2 linked regions of the Limnospira fusiformis SAG 85.79 genome follow. The protein of the gene in region 2 interacts with the protein of the main gene of each other region in a pairwise test. Links are inferred from orthologs where the notes say so. Each region holds a gene or a part of one and is shown on either strand. Other genes may lie near its edges.

The links. The genes of interacting proteins can lie anywhere in the genome.
Region 1: the proteins of HFV01_RS02660 (region 2) and def interact in binary tests that used the Escherichia coli proteins (3 or more experiments, as listed by UniProt). The link is inferred for Limnospira fusiformis SAG 85.79 from one-to-one orthologs.

What each region holds. Positions count from the first base shown.
Region 1 is NZ_CP051185.1:5,877,940-5,884,202, forward strand. What follows is about bases 1,697-4,529. They hold def (peptide deformylase), read right to left. Parts: upstream 3,479-4,529; coding sequence 2,915-3,478; downstream 1,697-2,914. Other genes in these bases: ruvC (crossover junction endodeoxyribonuclease RuvC), read left to right, coding at 1,702-2,220; HFV01_RS27390 (hypothetical protein), read left to right, coding at 2,231-2,614; HFV01_RS27395 (hypothetical protein), read right to left, coding at 2,668-2,868; HFV01_RS27405 (hypothetical protein), read left to right, coding at 4,030-4,356; HFV01_RS27410 (hypothetical protein), read right to left, coding at 4,357-4,529. Outside these bases: HFV01_RS27375 (exonuclease domain-containing protein), read left to right, coding at 1-387; bchI (magnesium chelatase ATPase subunit I), read left to right, coding at 499-1,656; more of HFV01_RS27410, read right to left, coding at 4,530-4,794; HFV01_RS27415 (esterase/lipase family protein), read left to right, coding at 4,997-5,599; HFV01_RS27420 (RNA-guided endonuclease InsQ/TnpB family protein), read right to left, coding at 5,637-6,263. UniProt on the Escherichia coli protein: Removes the formyl group from the N-terminal Met of newly synthesized proteins. Requires at least a dipeptide for an efficient rate of reaction. N-terminal L-methionine is a prerequisite for activity but the enzyme has broad specificity at other positions.
Region 2 is NZ_CP051185.1:535,660-538,546, reverse strand. It holds HFV01_RS02660 (aspartate-semialdehyde dehydrogenase), read right to left. Parts: upstream 2,009-2,887; coding sequence 992-2,008; downstream 1-991. Other genes in the region: tig (trigger factor), read left to right, coding at 2,366-2,887; dapA (4-hydroxy-tetrahydrodipicolinate synthase), read right to left, coding at 29-922.

The DNA.
Region 1 (6,263 bases), 5.3 Mb from region 2 along the record:
CCAGAGCATTTGTGTATTAAAACAGGTCAACAAACTTATGTGCTGGCATTTTTGCATGGTTCAGGGAGTGCGTTTACTGGGAGAATTAAAAATTTTAATCGATTGGCTCTTGCTCATAAAAAAATGCGGTTTCGGTTAATGCGGGATGCTGTGGAACCGCCGATAAGGGGAGATGTTGGTCTGCGAGAAATTCAGATACTTGATGCGGTTAACCATGGGGAATATGTGATTATGGATAGGAGCGATCGCATTTGTTTTGAGTGTATATATCAAGCGATTATTGATTGGGAAAATCGCGAGTTTGCTGTAGGGATAACTCTGGAAGATATAGTTGATTTTTTGTCGATGAAACTGCCAGATTATTGGTTGATTAAGTGCCTGAGTTAATGGTAGAATGGGGGAAGCGATCGCCCCACTTCCTGAAAAAATGGTCGGACCAGTGGCGCGGCGGGGGGTGGGTATCAATGACAAACAGCAAGGGGTCTGAATTAGCACGCTATGCGATCGCCCCAATATGAGACAATAGAAAACGGTATACCGGAAACTAGAGAAACAATTGTGAGTCCAACAGCCGTCACAACTGATACAGCCAAAATATCCCAAACCAGCCGTCGCGCCGTTTTTCCCTTTACGGCGATCGTTGGTCAAGAAGAAATGAAATTAGCCCTGCTGCTGAACGTGATTGACCCCAAGATCGGCGGCGTAATGATTATGGGCGATCGAGGTACAGGTAAATCGACCACCATTCGCGCCCTAGCTGACCTGCTACCAGAAATAGAGGTCATAGCCGACGACCCCTTTAACAGTCACCCCAGCGATCCTGAACTGATGAGTGATGGGGTCCGAGAACGCATGAGTTTATCCGAAGCCATCCCGGTGACCCGTCGCAAGGTACAAATGATCGACCTACCCCTAGGGGCGACAGAAGATCGGGTTTGTGGAACCATTGACATTGAAAAAGCGTTGGCTGAAGGGGTAAAAGCCTTTGAACCGGGACTATTAGCCAAAGCCAATAGGGGTATCCTCTACGTTGACGAGGTAAACCTTCTCGACGATCACCTAGTCGATGTCCTACTAGACTCCGCCGCCAGTGGTTGGAATACGGTGGAAAGAGAAGGCATTTCTATCCGCCACCCGGCGCGTTTTGTCCTGGTGGGTTCAGGAAACCCAGAAGAAGGGGAATTGCGACCCCAATTATTAGACCGTTTTGGAATGCACGCGGAAATTCGCACGGTGAAAGAACCTAGTCTGCGAGTCAAAATTGTGGAACAGCGGACAGCCTTTGACCAAAACCCGCCGGAGTTCTTAGGAGAGTATCAACTATCCCAGGAAGAACTACAACGGCGCATAGTAGAAGCCCAAGAGAGACTATCGGGGATTAATATTGATTATGATCTGCGGGTGAAAATCTCTCAGGTCTGCTCAGAATTAGATGTAGATGGACTGCGGGGAGATATTGTCACTAACAGGGCGGCGAAGGCTTTAGCTGCGTTTGAAGGGGCTACAGAGGTCACTGTTGACCATATTGGTCGGGTGATTACTTTGTGTCTGCGCCACCGACTGCGGAAAGATCCATTGGAGTCTATTGATTCTGGAAACAAAGTCCAGAAGGTGTTTCGCCAAGTGTTTGGATTACCCGAACCGGATCAAAATTAGTTAACAACATCACAGGCAACTTTGCCTGTGTTACCGTATCGGGTTATGGTGGTTCGGATTATGGGGTTGGACCCCGGTCTAGCAACTTTGGGGTTTGGGATTATTGAATGTCACACTTGCGAAGAAGCTAGGGGAGGGTCTTTGTTCTCGGTGATGGACTTTGGGGCGATTCAAACTGAGGCTAATCAACCCCTGGGCGATCGCCTACAAACTATTTATGCTGACCTCCATACCCTACTCGAACAATGGCAACCGGATCTTGTCGGTGTCGAAAAATTGTTTTTTTACCGCATGGGAAATACGATCGCAGTTGCTCAAGCTAGGGGGGTTTTGCTGTTGGTTTTGGCTCAACGACACCTTCCTATATTTGAGTTTACCCCGGCTCAGATTAAACAGGCATTAACCGGATATGGTAATGCTAAGAAATATCAGGTGCAAGAGGCAGTAGCCAGGGAGTTAAACTTACAGGCGATACCTCAACCGGATGATGCGGCGGATGCTTTGGCGATCGCTTTGGCGACTTGGTTTGATCATGATCGGGTTTCCGATTCAATTTTAAGCTGATTGATAATCTATGTCTAATCTCATTCTGACTTCTCAAGAAATTGCTCAATTTCGTTCCCAATTGGCTGAATATTCCTCGGCATTACAAGCCTTAGATATGATTGAAGACTGCGAGGGTGATATCGAAGATGCCGCGATTTCTATGGCGATTAATGTCGGTCAATCTCCCACTACATCGGAAAATTGGCTTGATGGTTTAGCCAAGCGCCACCGAGTTACTATCTGTGAACCTAGCTATCAAGAGGATTTATTACAGTCCAATATAGCCCCGATAGTCGCTCATTTAATTTACCAAAATCAATGCCCGCCACTACTGGTCACTCCCGTGGTTATTTATGTGTTAAAAACTGGGGTTGAACAATTTTGTGAGCCTTTAAAATACAAAAAAATTTAACTGATAAATACTGACCGTAGAGCCTTAACCCTACGGTCTTTGGGCGTGTTGGTCTACTGATTGGCGCGGGCATCTTGAACCGCTGCCCAAAATAGTAGCACTGATAGGGGTATACTCAAGGCTAGAATCACCCCTGTGATTAATCCCCCTAATTCCGGTTCCCCAGAGGAAAGTTCAAAAATTGAACCAACGGCGGCGATCGCTGTAATACACGATCCGGCTAATAATAAACCACTTTTTGGCGTTCCAACCATGATCAGTTTTGACCCCACATTATTTAACTTGTTGAGTGTAATCGTGCTATTTAACCGGCTTGACTGCTTTCGGAGAAAACTTATATTTAGCCAATTCCTCATTCAGGGCTAATTGATTGTCAACGCGATCGACAAATAACACCCCCTGTAGGTGATCGATTTCATGTTGAATGGCTCGACAAAGTAACTCCGTAGCCAATATGCTCCGAGGACGGCCGTTTTCATCCTTAAAGGTAACTTCTACCTCTTCTGGGCGGACTACATCCATATAAACCCCTGGAATACTTAAACATCCTTCCTGGAAAGGTGATAACTCGCGGCTTGACTTTTTGATGGTGGGGTTAATCAACACTAGGGGGGGAGTCGCTGCATTATCAGGTTCGCAGTCAATCACGATTACCTGTTTGTGTACCCCTACTTGGGGAGCGGCTAAACCAATACCATCGGCACTATACATGGTTTGTAACATCTCCCGCACCAGTTGCCGAATTTCATCGTCAATGCGCGAAACCCGTTTGGCTGGCTGTCGCAAAACGCGATCGCCCAAATAGTGAATATCCAGGGGGGGTTTTTCTAACTTTTGCTTTTCCACCAGAACTTGAGACGTCATGAAATCCTTACTCGCTTTCGTTAACACTTATTCATATTTGATTTTAGATCGCAATCGGGGTTTGGGAGAGCGATCGCTACATATTGGATCTCAGTATCCTGGCTAAGATTCTCAATCACCCCCAATAATTAAATTTTTGCTAAGTTTTCCTGTATTTGAGCCAAATCGGTTTACGTTTAAGTCTTTTATGGCGATAATTGACTCTGGATCAAAAAATCCACCAGCTTGCGGCTGATGGATAACTCACCTATTCGTAGCATCTCAGTTGTTAATGTATCAGTTCCCGACTATTTTGACATCACCTGACCGGGTGATATTCGGTAACTAGATATCCTCAAAACAGGGGGGATATTCTTGCTCCACCATTTGCTAGGGGGTTTCACAGTGTACCTCCTCCTGTTTTTAGCCTCGTGGGTGAACTTTCACAGCTTGACCTAGAGAGTAGACAATTCAGATTCTGGCTGGAGTCCCCATTGACTGCATCTCTGTAATTCTCCATCCTAGGTAATAAGCTAAAAATCTTCCTCAACTCATTCTCAGGAGATTAAGACATGGCATCTCTCACCTATTTTGCTCACCTAAGACAAAAAAGCGATCTAATCAACAGCCCCACCTGTGCATACCCCAACAACCCATCACCCGTTGAACATAAGCAGCAAAACTCCCTTAACTACGTCCCTAGTAGCCAAGAACTTAAACGGTTTATTGGTTGTAAAGCTGGCGAGGTGATCAAGCAGATGAGGGTTTGGGGTTATCACCAAGTTACCCTCAACATTCCCAAAAACTTGATATCAGTTAAGACAGACCAAGGTTCGATCAATTTCCAGCTTTTGTCCTATGACACGATTATTGCTAATGTCAATTGCGATCGATACTAATTATTTCGAGGACATCTGACGCGCCATATCCCTAAACATATTCATGTTGGGACCGGGACGACGACGGGTCGCTGTGGACTTGGGAAGTAAGTAGTCTGTAGCAAATGTCATACCCTCCGGGGTTTTGTTCATACCACCATTTAGGGGCGCAGACGATGGGGCTACCTTAGCCACAGCAGCCGGGGCTGGGGTGGCAGGTACATCCGCTTTTGCTGCTTCTGGGGATTTCTTCGCTACAGATTTCTTCGTTTTTTCTGGCTTGTCAGCTTTGGGGGCTTCAGCTTTGGGGGCTTCAGCTTTGGGGGCTTCTACTTTGGGGGCTTCAGCTTTGGGGGCGACAGTTGGACTCGGTTCTGCGGTGGTTCCCTTAGCCTCATCAAACTCTAAAAAATAATCAGATTTTTGACCACGCCCAAACAGTTTACCAATGGCTAACATTAAACCTACTCCGTTCAGTTTTTATAAAATTGACACTCATTGCCTAACAAGTTAAATTTCAGATTAAAATTATCTGCAAGGTTTGTCCACAATTGTTTACAAAATTTTACAAAAATCCCATCAAGTGAGGGTAATTTGTGACAATAAGAGGCAAAATTGAGATAATTGTTTACACTTATTCACAAATTCTCATAATTTCCACATGAAGAACAATCAAGCCCTTAATCCGGTTTTACTGATTCATGGTATTTTCGACACGATCGCCATTTTCCAAGTGATGTCTAGGCATCTGAGACAAAAAGGCTGGGAGGTTCATAGCTTCAACCTGTGTCCCAATTACGGATTAAGTGGCATAGAATGCCTAGCAGAGCAAATTGTCGAATATGCTGATCAAAACTTTGCCCCCAATCAACCCTTTGACCTGGTAGGTTTTAGTATGGGGGGAATTGTCAGTCGCTACTATGTACAGAAGCTAGGGGGAATTGAACGAGTCCAAAGATTAATTACCATTTCGTCCCCCCATAACGGAACGATGACAGCTAACCTCTATCCAACCCAAGCGGCGGCGCAAATGCGCGCCAACAGCCCCCTACTGTTAGATTTGAATAACAATATAGGAATGCTCGATCGCCTCAATTTTACCTCAATCTGGACTAGATTTGATCTGATGATTGTTCCGGCGAACAGTTCACACCTAAATTTGGGCGAGGAAATTATCCTTGATGTGCCACTACACGCTTGGATGGTTAAAGATGCCAATTGTATCGCAGCAGTGGAGAAGGCTTTGAGAACTGCTGCTCTATAAAACTTAAACAAAACCGGACATAGCCGGATATTGATGTTTATTTCTTGCTTCGTCCGGGACTGTCGGCAGCACCCCGTCCACAAGTGTAATCGTCGGAACCAGGCGATTTTTCTAAATTTATACTGGCGTTCAAATCTCTATCAATCTTCAAGCCACAGTTTGGACATTCAAAAGTCCGACGGACTAGGGGCATTTTTTGACGATAACCGCAATTAGAACACAGTTGACTGGATGGATAAAATCTATCGGCAATAATCAACTTTGAACCATAACGTTCTGCCTTGTAACCTAGTTGACGACGGAACTCATAAAATGAAGCATCAGCGATAGAACCCGCCAAACCATGATTTTTCAGCATACCTGACACATTCAAATCTTCAATGACTACTTGGCTGTGGTTCTTAGCCAAGAAAGTAGTTATTTTATGAATCGTGTCCCGCCGAATGTTTGCTACTCTTTGATGTAGCTTTTGAACTTTTAAGAGACATTTGGCCCAATTTTTCGAGCCTTTGACTTTGCGACTTAAATGACGTTGTAATCGAGCTAGTTTTTTGGTGGCTGCTTTATAAGCCTTGGGATTAGAGAATTGGGTCCCATCGGAGCAAGTCGCCCAATTGTTAATTCCTAGGTCTACCCCGATTCTCTCTCGATATTTAGGTGTGAT
Region 2 (2,887 bases):
CAGCTATTCAATTGTCTGAAACCCCGATTTACCGAGTTTCCATCAAACCCAATTCTCCCAAAACTCCCTTGACTTTTTCAATCACTTCCGGGGATGGTTCACACATAGGAGACCGACTCAGACCCACATTCCAGCCCAACAATTTCAGAGCCGCTTTAATCGGAATAGGATTAGTAGTGATAAACAACGTTTTAAACAAACTGAAGAGTTTGATATGAATTTCCGTTGCTTCCTGCACCCGACCCGCTTCAAACATCTGGATCATATCTTGAATTTGCTTCCCTACCAGGTGACTCGCTACGCTCACCACCCCAGTCCCGCCCACTGCTAACAGTGGCAAAGTCAGGGAATCATCCCCAGAATATATCTGAAACTCTTTAGGTGTCAACTGCCTAATTTGACTAGCTTGGTCTAGGCTGCCACTAGCCTCTTTAATAGCCACAATATTAGGAACCGATGCCAAACGTGCGACGGTTTCGGGCTGGAGATTTTGTCCGGTACGCCCAGGAATATTATATAACACAATCGGCAAATCTGCACAAGCTGAGGCGATCGCCAAAAAGTGTTGATACAATCCCTCCTGGGGAGGCTTATTGTAATAGGGAACCACCTGCAAAGAACCATCTACCCCCAGTTTAGCTGCTTTCTGAGTGGCGGCGATCGCCTCCTGGGTAGAATTCGACCCTGTACCAGCAATCACCTTAGCCTTACCCGCCACAGCCTGCTGAACCACCTTAAACAACTCATGTTCTTCATCCCAAGTCAGAGTCGGAGACTCTCCAGTGGTTCCACACACAACCAGAGTATCACTGCCATTAGCCGCCAAGTGAGCCGCCAGCCGCTCTGCTTCTGCATAGTTAATGCTACCATCTTCCCAAAACGGCGTTACCATTGCCGTCATTACTCTGCCAAAACTTACCATTTCTTTTGTGTCAATTGTGCCGTATAGTTAGCCGTCTTGTTCTCAGTTATTCCACCCCACACGGGGGACTTACAGAAGGTCTTTACTTACCAATAATTCAGCAATTTGGACTGCATTTAAAGCGGCTCCCTTGCGAACTTGATCGCCACACAGCCATAATTCTAACCCACAGGGGTGAGAAAGATCCTGGCGGATACGACCCACCAAAACCGGATCGCAGCCCGTTGCATCAATAGGCATTGGGAAATAATTAGCCTGCCAGTCTTCCACCAACTTGACCCCTGGGGCTTGACTCAGGACATCCCGCGCCTTAGCCACATCAAAAGGCTGCTCAAACTCTAAGTTAATCGCCTCGGAGTGGGCCCGGAGTACGGGAACCCGTACACAAGTCGCGGAAACTCTCAACTTGTCATCACCAAAAATTTTCCGCGTCTCATTAATCATTTTCATCTCTTCCTCACAATAGCCTAAATCATTGATAGGCGAGTTGTGGGGAAACAGATTAAAAGCCAAGGGGTAGGGGAATATTTCCGCCTGGGGAGTTTCTCCCTGTAAAATCGCCCTGGCTTGGGTTTTCACCTCCTCCATAGCCCTGGCTCCCGCACCACTAGCGGATTGATAAGTAGATACTACTATACGCCGCAGTGGTTGTACCTGATACAGGGGCCAAACTGCCACATTCATCAAAATAGTAGTGCAGTTAGGATTCGCAATAATCCCCTGATGATTAACTACTGCTTCTGGGTTCACTTCCGGCACCACCAAGGGAACTTGGGGGTCCATGCGGAAGGCACTGGAGTTGTCCACTACAACCGCCCCGGCTGCTACAGCTTTGTGAGCCCATTGCTTAGAAGTAGATCCTCCAGCGGAAGCCAATACCAAATCTACCCCATCAAAACTGCGATCGCCAACTGCTTCTACTGTCAGTTGCTCTCCTCCAAAACGGAGACTATTTCCCGCCGAACGGGGAGAAGCCAATAGCTTCAACTCTGACAGGGGAAAATCACGACTCAAAAGCAATTCCAGCAACTCGGTTCCCACGGCTCCGGTCGCGCCCAAAATAGCAACTCTATAGGATTTTGACAAATTGACTTCCTCCCTGGAACTTTAGACAATCGATCATCTGAGAATCAATCAGAAATTTTAATAATATATAAGGCTAATCAGTCTTGTATCTATACTAGAGGCTATTATATCGGTAACTGCGACAGTTGATGTGACGGTCAATAGCGATCGCTACCCATTTCGACCCATCTACTGATAGCATCAAATATTGGCTAGTCTATCAATTATAGTCCTCCAGAGTTAAAATCGTGGTACAGAAACAATGACACTACCATACCACGAACTGTCAGCATCTGGAAGCAAACAGTCTAGGCTTTAGGGCCAGACAGCAGTTTAGATAGCTCGCTTTCCTTAGTCCGCGCTTAAACAAGGTACATCATGAAAGTAACCCAGGAAAAACTTCCCGCCAGCCAAGTTGGGCTGGATATCGAAATTTCTCCAGAAATCTCCAAAAAAGCCTATGAGAAGGTAATCAACCAATATGCTCGTTCTGCCAATATTCCTGGGTTCCGAAAAGGCAAAGTCCCCCGCCATATCCTAGTGCAGCGACTAGGACCCTCTAGGATTAAAGCGGCGGCCCTCGATGATTTGATGCAGGAATATTTCCCAAAAATTGTTGAAGAAGAGAAAATTCCGGCTATTGGCAGTTTTGAAGTAATTGGCAATATTGAAGAACTGATCGAACAGTACGAACCTGGTCAACCCATCACCATCAAAGCGGCTGTAGATGTCGAACCAGAAGTTAAACTCAACAAGTACCAGGATTTTCAGGTCCAAGCTGAAGAGGTCAAATTTGATCCGCAGCAAGTTGATGAGATCCTCGAACGTGAACGGGTGAAAATGGCAACCTTAGTCCCGGTGGAAAACCGACCCGCTCAAAAAGGTGATACAGCCTATGTT